DNA from 2 places in the Simplicispira sp. 125 genome. Region 1 is predicted to be linked to the other one. Evidence: predicted binding sites of a transcription regulator. Region 1 holds the regulator's gene; the other holds the start of a gene.

What was found. The regulator FNR, encoded in region 1, switches genes on or off when oxygen is low (the NO sensors DNR and NnrR bind a similar motif). The targets are predictions, from matches to a motif close to TTGATNNNNATCAA.
Region 2: the regulator FNR is predicted to act here: its motif matches at 4,218-4,231, upstream of C8D04_RS17790 (cbb3-type cytochrome c oxidase subunit I).

What each region holds. Positions count from the first base shown of each region.
Region 1 is NZ_QEKM01000001.1:339,764-347,001, reverse strand. It holds gene C8D04_RS01660 (HD domain-containing phosphohydrolase) at 1-421, opposite strand, end outside; gene C8D04_RS01655 (sulfite exporter TauE/SafE family protein) at 556-1,284, opposite strand; gene hemN (oxygen-independent coproporphyrinogen III oxidase) at 1,290-2,672, opposite strand; gene fnr (fumarate/nitrate reduction transcriptional regulator Fnr) at 2,893-3,615, shown strand; gene C8D04_RS19170 (SWIB/MDM2 domain-containing protein) at 3,779-4,096, shown strand; gene C8D04_RS01635 (TonB-dependent siderophore receptor) at 4,433-6,553, shown strand; gene C8D04_RS01630 (Fe2+-dependent dioxygenase) at 6,580-7,238, shown strand, end outside.
Region 2 is NZ_QEKM01000001.1:3,805,103-3,812,340, reverse strand. It holds gene C8D04_RS17810 (hypothetical protein) at 1-625, opposite strand, end outside; gene C8D04_RS17805 (SCO family protein) at 622-1,260, opposite strand; gene C8D04_RS17800 (cytochrome c) at 1,268-1,879, opposite strand; gene C8D04_RS17795 (cbb3-type cytochrome c oxidase subunit II) at 1,896-2,534, opposite strand; gene C8D04_RS17790 (cbb3-type cytochrome c oxidase subunit I) at 2,524-4,179, opposite strand; gene C8D04_RS17785 (hypothetical protein) at 4,450-4,791, opposite strand; gene C8D04_RS17780 (hypothetical protein) at 4,954-5,457, opposite strand; gene C8D04_RS17775 (type I restriction endonuclease subunit R) at 5,614-7,238, opposite strand, start outside.

The DNA of each region.
Region 1 (7,238 bases):
GCATAGGCCCGCCCTCCACCTTCTCGACGAGCTTGCGGTAGTTGCGCGTGGCCGCCATGAACCGCTGGTCACAGGCGTCCAGCCGACGATGCTGCTCCAGCAACTGCAACCGCAACCGCAGGGCCGAATCTTCCTGCTCTGTCGCAGGGCTGGCCGACGCCGTGCCATTTTTTTGCTGGCGCTGATCAAGGGACGTCGCCGCCTTCTCTAGTAGCGCTGTAGCGGGGGCAGGATCGCTCTTGGCAGGAACGTAGCGGACTTCTGCAAGACCCAATCCGCGCAGAATCTCGATCTGGGACTCTGAGGCAATGCGGAAGCTGCTGACGGGAAAAGGATGGCTCATCCAGTTCAGTCCGAGCTGGATGTACATACCAATACGCAATTGGTCTATGGCGATAGGTATGGCGGTGTTGTCATCCATTGCAGAGGTGCGTCGCGGAAAAGGCCCGTGAAAGGAATGCGCGCCCCATTATCAAGCCATCTGGAGATACTTTTGCTGACATCGCCCCAATGGCGCTTTTGCGCCACAAAAGGACTGAGATAACGCGGTTTCTATTACTGACAGATCAGCGACGGCCGGTATACCAGGTCCATCCACAAGGCCCAGCAGGCCACAGCCATCAACAAGAAACCCGCAAACCGGGTCCCCCAACTGGCGCGCAGGACATTCATGCGTACACGCAAGTGCTGCCACAGCCACGGGCCAGCCAACAACCACAAGCCGCTACCCACGCCAAACAGCGCCATGCTCAGCGCTCCCTGCCACGCGCCACCACTCAGGGCCGCCACCAGCAAGGCCGAATACAGCAGCCCGCAAGGCATCAAGGCCCATAGAAATCCGGTGACAAACACGCCTCCCGGCGCCTGCACCAATGGCCGGACACGATTCCACACGCTGCGTCCTGCCTGCTCCACCCATGCCGGCTGGCGTGCCTGCAGCACCATCATCAGGCCCCAGGCGAGCACGGCCACATGCATGAACGTCCAGACCGGGCGCAACGCTGCCGTGTGTTGCGTCATCCACGCCAGACTCTGCATGGCCATGGCAGCCAACGCACCCACGGCCGCATAGCCTAATAATCGCCCGCTGTGGTATGCCACCAGTCTGCGGGCCAAACCGCCCGGGCGGGGCAGCCAATGCAGTGTATGTTCGGTCGCCTGGTCAGGCACCTGCGGCAGCGCCTGGCCGGTCACGACAGAGCACGGCGCGGCGCACATGGCAAGACAATGAGGCCCGCCTGCGAGCCCCATGAGCAACGCAGTCGAGGCCAAGGAAGCCAACATGGGGTTTAGATGATGCGGGAAAACCGCGCTCTGTTCTTGTCGGCTTGCAGATACCGGTCAAACACCATGGCAATGCCCCGCACAAAGTACCAACCCATTGCCGTCACTTCGATGCCCTCAGGACCCAGGACAACAAGGCCTTGCCCCTCCATCTCCTTCAACTGCTCCAACTCGGTGGCAAAGTAAGTGCGAAAGTCAATCAGCCAGGATTGCTCCATGGGTTCAAAAAGCAATTCTCCCTGGCACATCAAAGCCATGATGACGGCACGGCGCACCAGGTCGTCGCGCGTCAGCGCCAGGCCGCGTACCACCGGCAGGTGGCCCTGGTTGAGCCGATCGTAATAGTCGTCCAGGGTTTTGGCGTTCTGGCTATAGGTAGCGCCCACGCGGCCAATTGCAGAAACCCCCAGGGCAATCAGGTCGCAGTCGGGCTGCGTGCTGTAACCCTGGAAGTTGCGGTGCAGACGCCCCTGGCGCTTGGCGATGGCCAGCGCATCGTCCGGCAGTGCGAAATGGTCCATGCCCACATAAACATAGCCCGCTGCGCTGAATGCCTCCAGCGAACGCGACAGCATCGACACCTTGGCCGATGCCATGGGCAGGTCTGCCCACACAATGCGCCGTTGCGGCTTGAAGCGCTCGGGCAAATGGGCGTAGGCATACAGCGCAATGCGGTCGGGGCGCAACTCGGCTACCTGCGCCAGCGTGCGGTCGAATGAATCAGGGGTTTGCTTGGGCAAGCCGTAAATCAGGTCGACGTTGATGGAATCAAAGCCAATGGAGCGCGCCGACTCGACCAGGGAAAAAACCTGCTCCTTGGGCTGGATGCGGTGCACGGCTTTCTGCACTTCAGGGTCGAAATCCTGCACACCGAAGCTCAGGCGGTTGAATCCCAGTTCGTGCAGCAGGGCCAGCCGATCTGCATCCACGGTACGGGGGTCGACCTCGATCGAATACTCACCGCCGGGCACCAAAGTGAAATGGTTGCGCAGCATGCCCATGAGGTCACGCAGCCCCTCATCGGAGAGAAAGGTGGGCGTGCCGCCACCCAAGTGGATCTGGCTGACCACCTGGCCCACGCCGCAGTGCGCCGTGTGTAACTCAATCTCGCGGTTCAAATAGCGCAGATACACATCAGCACGATCATGGTGCTTGGTAATGATCTTGTTGCAGGCGCAGTAATAGCACAGCGACTCGCAAAACGGGATGTGAACGTACACCGACAAGGGCAAGGCCTTGCCCACGGCGCTTTGCCTGCGCTGCTGCAGGGCCAGCACGTATTCGTCCTCACCGAAGGCATCAACAAAGCGGTCAGCGGTGGGGTACGAGGTGTAACGGGGTCCCGATACATCAAACCGGGTGAGCAATTCAGGGGTTACAACAGTCATTTAGGTTCCTAGCTGGCTTTTCTAATGTGCCCCAGATTAGCGGCTCGAATCTTGATTTTGGTCAAGCACCTGTTGGAGCTACTGGCTCTGTTCTGGCAAAAATGCAGAATGGGTGATAATTTGACTTATGTCAGCCCCAACCCGCATCTCCATCGTCCCCGCATCCCATGCCGACGAGTCGTCGGGCGCTCTGTCTGAAACCGGACAGGTACCCGTTCACATGACACCCCAGGCGTTCAAGGTTGCGTGTTCGAACTGCAATTTGCGTGAATTGTGCATGCCGGTGGGTCTGAACGACGAACAACTCAAGCGCATTGACGATGTCGTGGCGGTACGGCGAAAGATCAAGCGTGGCACCACGCTGTTCCGCAATGGCGAACAGTTCACCTCGCTGTTTGCCATCCGCACAGGCTTCTTCAAGACCTGCGTAGCGACCGAGGACGGGCGCGACCAGGTCACAGGCTTTCAAATGGCCGGCGAGATCATCGGCCTGGACGGCATCGTCAACGACCACCATACCTGCGATGCAGTGGCCCTCGAAGACGCCGAAGTCTGCGTCATGCCCTTCGACCGCATTGAAGAACTGTCGCGCGAAGTCAACGCCCTGCAGCACCACGTGCACAAAATCATGAGCCGCGAGATCGTGCGTGAGCACGGCGTCATGTTGCTGCTGGGCAGCATGCGCGCTGAAGAGCGATTGGCCGCCTTTTTGCTCAACCTGGTGCAGCGCCTGCATGCACGCGGGTTCTCGCAGTCAGAGTTGGTGCTGCGCATGACGCGCGAAGAAATCGGCAGCTACCTGGGCCTGAAACTTGAGACCGTGAGCCGCACTTTCTCAAAATTTGTGGAAGAAGGCATTGTCGAGGTCAAGCAGCGCCATGTGCGTATTTTGAGCCCCGATGCCCTCAAACGCATCGTCAATAGCCAGCAAGCCTGTCACTAGCGCGCCCACAAAAGCGCCGCCATCGCAATGCTGCAACATGGCGAAGCAAAAAAACCCTGAACCCGCTTGGAAAGCCGATTTTTTACCAGTAGCATTCCGTATGCCAGTGGAAAAGCAGGTTTTCGCTGGTGCATTGACCCATCCCAACAAGGAAATTCCCAACATGGCAACTGCAAAAAAAGCCCCGGCCACACCAGCCGCTGCTGCCAAGACCGCTGCTCCCGCCAAGAAGCGCACCCCTAACGCCGCGTTCATGAAAGCCCTGACGCCCAGCCCCGCCCTGGCGGCTGTCGTGGGTGCAGCACCGCTGCCACGCACCGAGGTCATCAGCAAGCTGTGGGTCTACATCAAGGCCAACAACCTGCAGGACGCCGCCAACAAACGCATGATCAATGCCGATGCCAAGCTCAAGGAAATCTTTGGCAAACCCCAGGTGTCCATGTTCGAAATGGCCGGCCTGATTGGCAAGCACGTGAAATAACGAGCGACTGCGCTCCCCAAAGCCGGCTTTGCCGGCTTTTTTTCGTCTGTTTGATCTGATCCTGTGGCGAAAATACATCAACACGAATGATAATGACTATCGTTTGATTTAACATCCTTGTGCGCGATACCCGCACAGCCACGCCTTTGCCAGCCACTGCCTAGCGCTCCACCTTGGCGACACCTTCTGCGGTGTCCATTGCATTTCCAACCAACGGAGGCCACTTTGGCAAAGAAACCCACGCAGCAGCGTTCCGCAACGCTTTTGCACAACGCATATTCCCCTGCTGCTGAAAAGGCCCTGATTCCGCTGGGCGCACTGATGCTCGCAGCGTCCATGAGCAGTTGGGCCCAAACCACCGATAACGCGGCCACCCTGTCCACGGTGACCGTGAAAGACACGGCGGAGATCCAGAGCAAGGACACCGTGCGGGTGAAGAAAACTACCGTGGGCAAGGGAAATCAGGACATCCGCGACATCCCGCAATCGGTCACCGTATTCACCGAAAAGTTGATGAACGACCGCAACCAGGATGACTTCCGCGAAGTGCTGCGCACCACGGCGGGCGTGACCTTCCAGTCCGGCGAAACGGGTGAAGAAGACGTGCGCCTGCGCGGGTTCTCGCTCGGCCAGGCGGGGGACATCTACACCGATGGCATGAAGGATGCTCCACTGTACGAACGCGACACCTTCAACCTCGACCGCGTCGAAGTGCTCAAGGGCTCGGCCTCCATGTTGTTTGGCAAGGGCTCGACCGGCGGCGTGGTCAACCAGGTCAACAAGGCGCCTTTGCTGATCGACCAGCACGAAGTCTCGTACACCCTGGGCACCGGCAAGGAAAACCGCCTCACCGGTGACTTCAACTTCAAGACCGGCGAGAACGCCGCACTGCGCCTCAACGCCCTGGTACACGACTCCGACAACGACGGTGCCAAGCAGGACAAGCGCGGCATAGCGCCGACGTTTGCCTGGGGGATCGGCACGCGCGATGAGTTTTCTATCGGCCTGTACGCCTTGGATGTCAAAGGCCGCCCCAGCTACAACAGCCCGTGGATCAACGACAACGGCAAGATCGTGCCCACACTTCCGGCAAAAAACTACTACGGCCTGGCCAGCGACCACCTCAACACCTCGTCGCAGTACGTCACGCTGGGCCACATTCACCGCTTTGGCGACGGTGGCGAGCTGCAGACGCGCCTGCGCCACGGCAAGTATGAGCGCGACCTGCTGGCCAGCGTAATCCGCTTTGGCACGCCCATCACCGCTCTCGACCAGATCAACGCCAGCACGCCGCTGACGCGCACCTCCAAAGGCCGCATCGGCGACAGCACGATGACGCAGCTGCAAAGCGACTACACCCACTCGTTCAATTGGGGTGGCAAGAAGCACGACATCCTGGCCGGCGTGGATTACTACCACGACGACGCCAACCGCAACTCGAGCTATGCCAACGCAGCGGGCAATTCGTCGGCCACCAACGGCCTGGGCACGACCGTGGGCACGCCCAACAACGGAGCCTGGGCACCCGATATGCGCGCTCCGGTGGCCTATAACACCTTCAAGGCACAGAATATTGGCCTGTACCTGCAAGACACGATGTCGCTGAACTCGACCATCAAGCTGGTCGGCGGCCTGCGCTACGACCAGTTCAAGGCCTCGTACCGCAACGCGAACGGCTCTTTGAGCGATGAAACCTCGGACGGCTTGTGGAGCCCCCGTGTGGGCGTGCTGTTCCAACCCGATGAACTGGCGTCTTACTACGTGTCGTACGGCTCCTCGTTCAACACCTCGGCCGACACCTACCAATTCGGCAGTGTGAACGCCAATACCGGTTCACTGGCCGACACACCGCCCGAAAAAAGCCGCAACTTTGAGATCGGCGGCAAGTGGGAACTGTTCGAGCGCCGCGCCCTGCTGGGCGTGGCCGCTTTCTACAGCGAAAAATTCAACGAGCGCAACACCGACCCCGACAACCCTGGTTACCTGCTCTCGGGCAAGCGCCACGCCACCGGCATGGAGTTCAACCTGGCGGGTCGCATTTCGCCGAAGTGGGAGATCTTCTGGAACCACACCTGGATTCCCAGCGCAAAAATCGACAAAAGCACTACGGTGCTCGCCGCCAACGGCGGTGGCGCACAGGTGCAGGGCGATCGCCCGGGCCTGACGCCCAAGCACAGCGGCAGCCTCTGGAGCACCTACGCGGTGACGCCCAAAGTGCGCGTAGGCGGCGGCCTGACCTACCGTGGCGCACAAAACCCCGAAGGCTCGCGCGCCATGGAGGCCAGCAGCTTTGTCACGGCCGATGCGATGGTCGAATACAGCTTTGATGACAAAACCTCCCTCAAGCTGAACGTCCAGAACCTGACCAACAAGCTCTATGCCGATGCGCTGTACCGCGGCTTCTACGCCCCTGGCGCCCCGCGCTCGGTGCAACTGGTGCTCAAGACGCGCTTCTAAGTCCCTGCCTGCCTGCTGCATCCACCATGTTCCTGCATCTCAAAAACATTCTCACCCCCCAAGAGGTCGCCACTGCCCGCAGCCTGCTCGGCGACGATGCTCCTTGGGTGGATGGACGCAGCAGCGCAGGGGCGCAGGCCCTGGCGCACAAGCGCAACGAGCAACTCGCGCAGGACAGCACCCAGACGCAGCAACTGCGCGCCCTGGTGCTGTCTGCATTGCAGCGCGATGCCGTGTTCTTTTCTGCCGCGCTGCCCAAAAAAATATTCAACCCGCTGTTCAACCGCTACCGCGGCGAAAGCAACTTCTACGGCGCCCATGTGGACGGTGCCGTACTGCGCTCCAAGGTACCCGACCAATGGGTACGCAGCGACATTTCCTGCACCCTGTTCCTCACCGACCCGCAGGACTACGACGGCGGCGAGCTGCTCATCCAGCACCCGCAGGGCGAGCGCGTCGTGCGGCTGCCTGCAGGCGACATGGTGCTCTACCCCAGCTCCACGGTGCACCAGGTCACGCCCGTCACGCGGGGTGCCCGCGTAGCCAGCTTTTTCTGGATCGAAAGCATGGTGCGCTCGACCGAGCAACGCCAGTTGCTGTTCGACATGGACATGGATTTGCTCAAGCTGCGCAGCGCCATCGGCGAGAGCGCGCCCGCCGTCGTCGGGCTGACGGGCACCTACCA
Region 2 (7,238 bases), 3.5 Mb from region 1:
CAGACACCCACACCGCCGACGCCCCCTCACGCCGCGCCACCCACCAGGCCACCTGCGCCAGCCAGCCCACCGCCACCAGCGCTGCCGCGCCCACCAGCCACTGGCCCAGGCGGGCCTGGTCGTCCAGCAGGTAGGCGTTGCACAGGCGCAGAGGGCTGTCGATGTACAGCTGTCCGACCACCGCGGTCATGGGCAGCATGTTGCCCAGAAAAAATCCCTGGACCACCAGCCCCGCAGCGCGCCACGACAGCCGCAGCGCCGTGCCAGCCACTACCAGCGCCACACATTTGGCCGCCTCGATGGGCGCAGACACCAGCGCCAGGTCGAGCACACGCGGCACCATCAACACGGCCAGAACAGTGCCGGTGGCGACCAGCCCGCTGATGCCGTGCGCATTCCAGCGCGCCGCGCAGGTGCGTACAGCGGGGGGCAAGCCTGCTGCCAGCCAAGCACCCGCCAGCATCCACAACGGAAACTGCAGCGCCATGTGCCGCCACATGCTGGCCGTGAGCCACTGGCGCACCGCAGGCACAAGCAACAACGCCATCCATGCAAGCGCCACCAGCACCTGGCGCCGGGGTGTGCACCCGATGGCCACCGAAGCGCGCAGGTGGTACCGGTTCACAGCCGCCCCCCTTTTGCCAGGTGGCGCGCAGAGTCCAGCGCCAACTGCTGCTCGGCCAGGTCAAACACCCGCACCATGCGGCCCTGCGCGTCCAGCACCAGAAAGGCCGCGTTGTGCTCGTAGTCGCCGCGCCCATCGGGCACCACCACCACACCCAGGCGCTGCAGCAGCGCTTGCTGCTCTGCTGCGTCGGGCACGCGCACCCAGTGCCACAGCGCCGGGTCGGCCTGCAGTGAGCGCGCATAGGCCTGCAACACCGCAGGCGTGTCATGCGCGCCATCAAAGCTGATGGACAGCAGGCGCACCTTGGGTGTGGCCCCTGCGTTGCGGTCGGCCTGCAGGGCCGCCTGCAACTGCTGGAAGCTGCTGCCCAGCGACAAGCACACCGTCTGGCAGCGGGTGTAAACGAAGTCGACCAGGGTGACACCGCCGCCCTGCGCCAGCAGCGTGGGCAGGCTCTGCGCCGCGATGCCCGGGCCTTCCACCGTGACCGGCGGCACGGGCACGGGGTGCTGCGCCACCTCCAGGCGGCGCGCGCCTTCGGCCGTCCAGACCTGGAAGTCGTGCGTCAGCCAGGCAGCGCTGGCATAGCCTGCCAGCACCAGCAGGGCGCTGAGCAAGGCGGTGCGCAGCATGGCGTGCTCAGGCCGGTTTACCCGCCAGCGCCTTGAGCGCCGCGCCGCCCTCAAAGGGCGTGGTGCGGGCGCTGCCGGCCTGGCGTTCTTGTTCAAACAGCGTGGTCGGCAGGGCCTCGGCCTTGTTCGACCAGGCGCTGCGGATGTAGCTGGCCACGGCGGCCAGCTCGGCGTCGCCCAGTTGCTGGAACGCGGGCATGGCGCCGTTGTAGCTGGCACCCGCCACGCTGATCTCGCCAGTGACGCCGTGCAGCAGGATGTTGGCCAGGATGCGCGTGTCGCCCTGCACCCATTCCGACCCATCGAGCGGCGGGAACACGCCGGGCAGGCCCTTGCCGGTCGCCTGGTGGCACGCGGCGCACTGCGCAGCGAACACGGCTTTGCCATCCACTGCGGCACCCGCAGCGGCAGGCACCGGGCCTGACAAGTCGGCTACCGTGCGGCGGTCACCCAGGCTGGCGTTGCCGAAGGGATCGGAGATGAAGATGTAGACCACGCCAAACAGCACCATGGCCAGGGTGATGGCAGCCGCGGCCAGCGGCACGGGACGGATGCGCTCCTCGGGTTCGGCGTTTTCGCGCTCCTGGGCCCGGTGGTCGGTATCGGATTCTTGGGTCATGGGGGCCTCGCAGTGTTCAGGACGCGGGTGGTGCAGCGGTTGCAGAGGGTGCCGTCGCGGCCGGGGCCGCCTGCACGGCGGGCGGCAGCACCGGGTAGGTGTGGTTCAGGCCCTGCAGGTACTTCACCAGATCCAGCGCCTCGGGCCGTGCCACCACCACCTGCCCGGCAGGGGTCTGGCCGGGCGGAAGCTTGACCACCTCGTCGCCCGGCTCCGCTGCGGCCTTGGTCTCGAACAGATAGGGGTACGACGGCATGATCGATCCCGGCACGTAGGCCCGGGGCTGGTACAGGTGCCCCAGTTGCCAGTCTTTGCTGGGCTGGCGTGCGCCGATGTTGAACAGGTCAGGCCCGGTGCGCATGCTGCCCAGCAGGTGCGGCTTGTCGTAAAAATAGTCGCCCGGCACCGATGCCCGGCCCCAGCCGCGCTCGCCGTCGGGCCCCAGGTTGCGGTCGCGCGGTTGCTGTGTATGGCAGTACACGCAGCCATTGGCGATGTACACCTGCCGCCCGCGCAGCTCGGCGCTGCTGTAGGGCTTGAGGCCTTCGGGCGGCGTGATGTCGCGCACCTGCATATAGGGCATGACGACCAGTGCAGCCGTGGCGACAGCCAGCGCCACCATGGCACCGGCAGCGAGTTTGACTTCATTCTCCATGTGCGAACTCCATGCCCTTGGCAGGCGGCGTGAACAGGGCCGCACCGGTACGTGTGGGGCCAAAGCGCAGCGCCATGGCCAGGAAATGGCCGACAAAGACGAGGTGGCTGAGCACCATCAGCGAGCCCCCCACGCTGCGCCACTGCAGGTAAGGCACGGTGAGCGCCACCGACTCCATGAAGGGCCGCGAGGCATCGAGCATGGCCAGGCCCTGCAGCCAGCCACCGATGGACAGGCCCACGAAATAGATACTGATGCCGACCACCGCCAGCCAGAACTGCAGCGTGATCAGGCGCGGATACGGCCACTCCCAGTGCAGCACGCGCGGCAGCATGAAGTAGATGGCACCAAACAGCACCATAGTGACGAAGGCATAGGCCCCCAGGTGGGCGTGTGCCACGGTGAAATGCGTGAAATGCGCCACCTGGTTCACGCTGCGCAGCGCCTCCAGCGAGCCCTGCAGCGACGACAGCATGTACATGAAGCCGCCAAACATCATGAAGCGCAGCGTGGGCGAATAGCGCGCCAGGTGCATGCGCCCCCACATGGTGCCGGCCATGTTGATGGTGAAGGCCGCCACGGGAATGATCATCATCATGCTCTGCACAATGGACAAGGTGGTCAGCCAACCCGGAATGGGCCCGCCGATCAGGTGGTGGCCGCCCACCTGGCCGTAAAAGAAAGCCAGCGTCCAAAACCCGAGGATGGACAGGTTGTACGAGCGCACCGGCCGTCCGATGATTTTGGGCAAGAAGTAGTAAATGGCCCCCACACTCACCGGCGTAAACCACAGGCCCAGCACGTTGTGGCCGTACCACCAGTTGGTGGTGGCCTGCTGCACGCCGGTGTGCACGCCGGGCAGCTTGGCAACGATGAACAGCAGCGCAATCCAGAGCAGCGCCGCGACGTGGTACCAGACCGTGACATAGAGCGACTCGACCTTGCGGTTGACCAGGGTGTAGAGCACCGGGCCAATGATGCAGACGAACCCGGCGACGATGAAGAGCCCGATCTGCCATGGGATCTCCAGGTATTCCATGCCGTCCGTCCAGCCCGAGCCGATGGCGCCAATGGCGCTGGCAATGCCGGTATTGATGAGCGCACCGCCCAGCATCACCCACATGGCGCCCACCAGATGCGTGCGCAGCAGGCGCGGCAGCAGCCAGATGATGACGGCCAGCGCGGCATTGGTGATCCAGCCATACAGCACGGCAGTGAGGTGCACCGTGCGGATGCGCCCAAAGGTTTGCCACGCCTCGCCCACCATCCAGTCGGGCATGTGCAGCTTGAGCGACGCGGTGAGCCCCGCCAGGGAGCCGAGCACCAGCCAGAAGCAGGCAAACGCAATGAACATGAACACCGGGAACGCGGTGGAGTGGTCGGCCTCGATGCGGTGGCGCAGCTCGTCCGGGTCGGCAACGTGGTCGCTCTCGCCCGGGGCAGCGGCAGCGCCCTGCAGGCGCTCTTGCGCCCCACCCTGCAGCGCCGGATCGTCGACCTTGCCCAACTCACCCGGCGCAAAGATGACCGATGCCGCCCGGGGATTCTCGACCAGCAAGCCCTTGCGCATCGACCAGATGAAGACAAACAGCCCCATGATCGAGAGCAGAAAAGCCCCCAGCAAACTCAGTATCGCGCTGTCCATGGGTGGGTTTCCTTTCCGCTGGCGTGCGCCGGTTTTTGTTGATGTACTTCAAACCTCCATAACGACGCATGTGCTAAGAGGCTGTGCGCCGGATTCTAAGATTCATTAGAAATGGATATTCAATACCGCCATCAAACCCCTGCCCGCACCAGTGTTACCCACCGGGCAACGACTTGAGGCACCATTCAAAATTTATGTAAAAAGCAGGTATTACGCAATACCATCAAGCGCTGACAGCTATTATTAATATAGCAATCGAGAAGTATTGCGCTATTCGGGCAACTGCGCCCGCAGTTGCGCATCGCAGCCCACGCCTGCGGCAATCGACCGCCGGGCCAGCGCGGCCAGGGCACGCACTGCCCAGGGATGGGTCAGCCCGGTCACGCCGCCGGGGTCTGACAGCATGCCGCACAGGTAGCGCTGCTGCGCATCGCTCCAGCGCAGGGCCACGCAGGCCCCGCGCCTGCGCCGCGAGACCAGCATGCCCAGCGGGCACGGCTCGGTCAGGCAGCACAGGCCGCAGCCGTTGCACGGCGCGCCTTCGGGCGGTTTGGGTGGGGCGCCGGGGTGCAGCCAGACCACGGTGTGTTCAGCGGAAAGGGGCGGGGGCATGGGTGTCAGCGGTCAGCAAGAGCCACACGCCATTGTGACGGTGCGCAGGCCGCGCACCACAAAAACAGCCCCGCTGCCGGGGCAGCGGGGCCCAGTCCGGCCAGGGAAAAGGCCAGAACGGAGGAGATGATCCCGACAACGGGAGAGAGCGCAGGACCGCGATCAGCAGCCCAGAGGGCGGTTCGGCCGCATGGGCACGATGCCGGTCACGCGCAGCGTGGCAGCCGAGCCATCGGTGGCGGTCAGCGTCTTGCCGCTGAAGCGCACCTGGTCGCTCTCGCGCAGCACAGACGAGTCGGTGGCTTCGGTGCTGGCGTACTCCTTGCCATCAAAGGTCAGAAAGGCCTGGTAGATGCCGTCGACTGCACCGGAGCGATAACGGATGTCACCAAACGCCGTGGCCGGAGAGCCCACCTTGTTGGCCCCGTCAAAACGGAAGGTGCACAACTCGGGCACCGAGCCAATCGGGTTGACCTGGTCCACGGCGGTGAGGTTCAACGCACCATTGCCATAAATACCGTTGAGGCCGGAGAGCGTGGCGTTGGTCACGGTCAGCACGCCGGGTTCGTTGCTGGGGGTAGGGTCGTCGTCATTGCCACCGCCGCAGGCGACGAGCAGAACGGAGGCTGCGGCGAGGGCCGCACAGGTCTTGAGCATGGATTTCATGGTGATAGGTGTCCGTAGAGTGTTGGAAGGGCCGGAGGCCCCGGCGCCGAAGCGCTGAACCCCTGTCCACCATGCTAAGAACACCCCCGGGCGCCGCGTGTGCGGCATCGCCCGCTCTGCGCGTAGGACTGGGGGCCGACAGCGGCGTGCCTTGTGTCAAGCGGCCCAGCTCTCACCCAGCACCGCGGCCTGCTGCAACACCAACTCCACGGCCGCGTCCTGCAAATCTGGCGGGTATTTGTATTTGCGCAAGATACGCTTGACCATCAGGCGCAGGCTGGCACGCACGCTCTCGCGCTGGCTCCAGTCGACGGTGATGTTCTTGCGCAGGTTGTCGGTCAGTTCATGGGCGATCTTTTTCAGGGTTTCGTCGGTCAGCTCTTTCACGGCCGACTCGTTGTTGGCCAGGGCGTCGTAAAAGCGCACCTCGTCTTCAGACAGGCCCAGCGCCTCGCCCCGGCCCGCCGCCTGGCGAAACTTTTTGGCCATGTCCACCAGCTCTTCCATCACCTGCGCCGTTTCGATGCTGCGGTTCTGGTAACGCGCGATCACACTGGTCAGCAAGTCTGAGAACTTGCGCTGCTGCACCACGTTGGTGGCAAATTTGGCCTTGATTTCACCTTCTAGCAGGCGCTCCAGCAGCTCCACGGCCAGGTTGCGCTCGGGCAGGTTTTTCACCTGGGCCAGAAATTCATCGTCGAGCAGGCCGATGTTGGGCTTATCCAGCCCCACGGCGTCAAAAATATCCACCACGCGCTCGCTCACCACCGCCTGGCTGATGATCTGGCGGATGGCTGCGTCGCGCTGCGCATCGGTCCGTTTCTGCGCCGTCACATCGCGCTTGGTCAAAATCACTTTCACCGCCTGGAAGAATGCCACCTCTTCGCGCAGCGCCTTGGCTTCGTCCAGCGTGCAGCACAGGCTGAATGCCTGGCCCATGGCCACCGCCGCGTCGGCAAAGCGGCGCTTTCCGTCTTGCTGGCTGTCTTTGTTGGCTGACCGAATCCCCAGCACATGGTTGGCCGCCCCGGCCAGGGCCTTGTGTCCGCCCGTCAAAAAACCTGACCAGTCGTAGCCGTGCAGCAGGCTGCGCAGCACGTCCATTTTTTCGAACAACAAGGAGAGCGCCTCGTGTGCGTCCACCGTGGGTTTGCCTCGGCCCTGGCTCGCGGTGTATTCCTTCATCGCGGCTTTGAGCTCGTTGCCGATGCCGATGTAGTCCACCACCAGGCCGCCCTGCTTGTCCTTGAACACACGGTTCACGCGGGCAATGGCCTGCATCAGGTTGTGGCCCTTCATGGGCTTGTCCACGTACATGGTGTGCACGCAGGGCGCGTCAAACCCCGTGAGCCACATGTCGCGCACGATGACCATGCGCAGCGGGTCAGCCGGGTCCTTGAAGCGCTTTTCCAACCGCTTTTTGACCTGGGCGCTGTAGATGTGCGCTCGCAATAAAGCCTTGTCGCTGGCGCTGCCGGTCATCACCACCTTGATGGCGCCCTGCTCCGGGTCTGCGCTGTGCCAGTCGGGGCGCAGGCGCACGATTTCATCGTACAGGTGCACGCAGATGTCGCGGCTCATCGCTACCACCATGGCTTTGCCGTCCTGGGCTTTGCTCCGCTCTTCAAAATGCGCCACCAGGTCGGCCGCCACGCTGGCAATGCGCGGCGTGGCGCCCACCACTTTTTCCAATGCGGCCCAGCGGCTTTTGAGCTGGGCCTGAGTGCTTTCCTCTTCGTCCTCGGCCAGCTCGTCCACTTCTGCGTCGAGCAGGGCCAGGT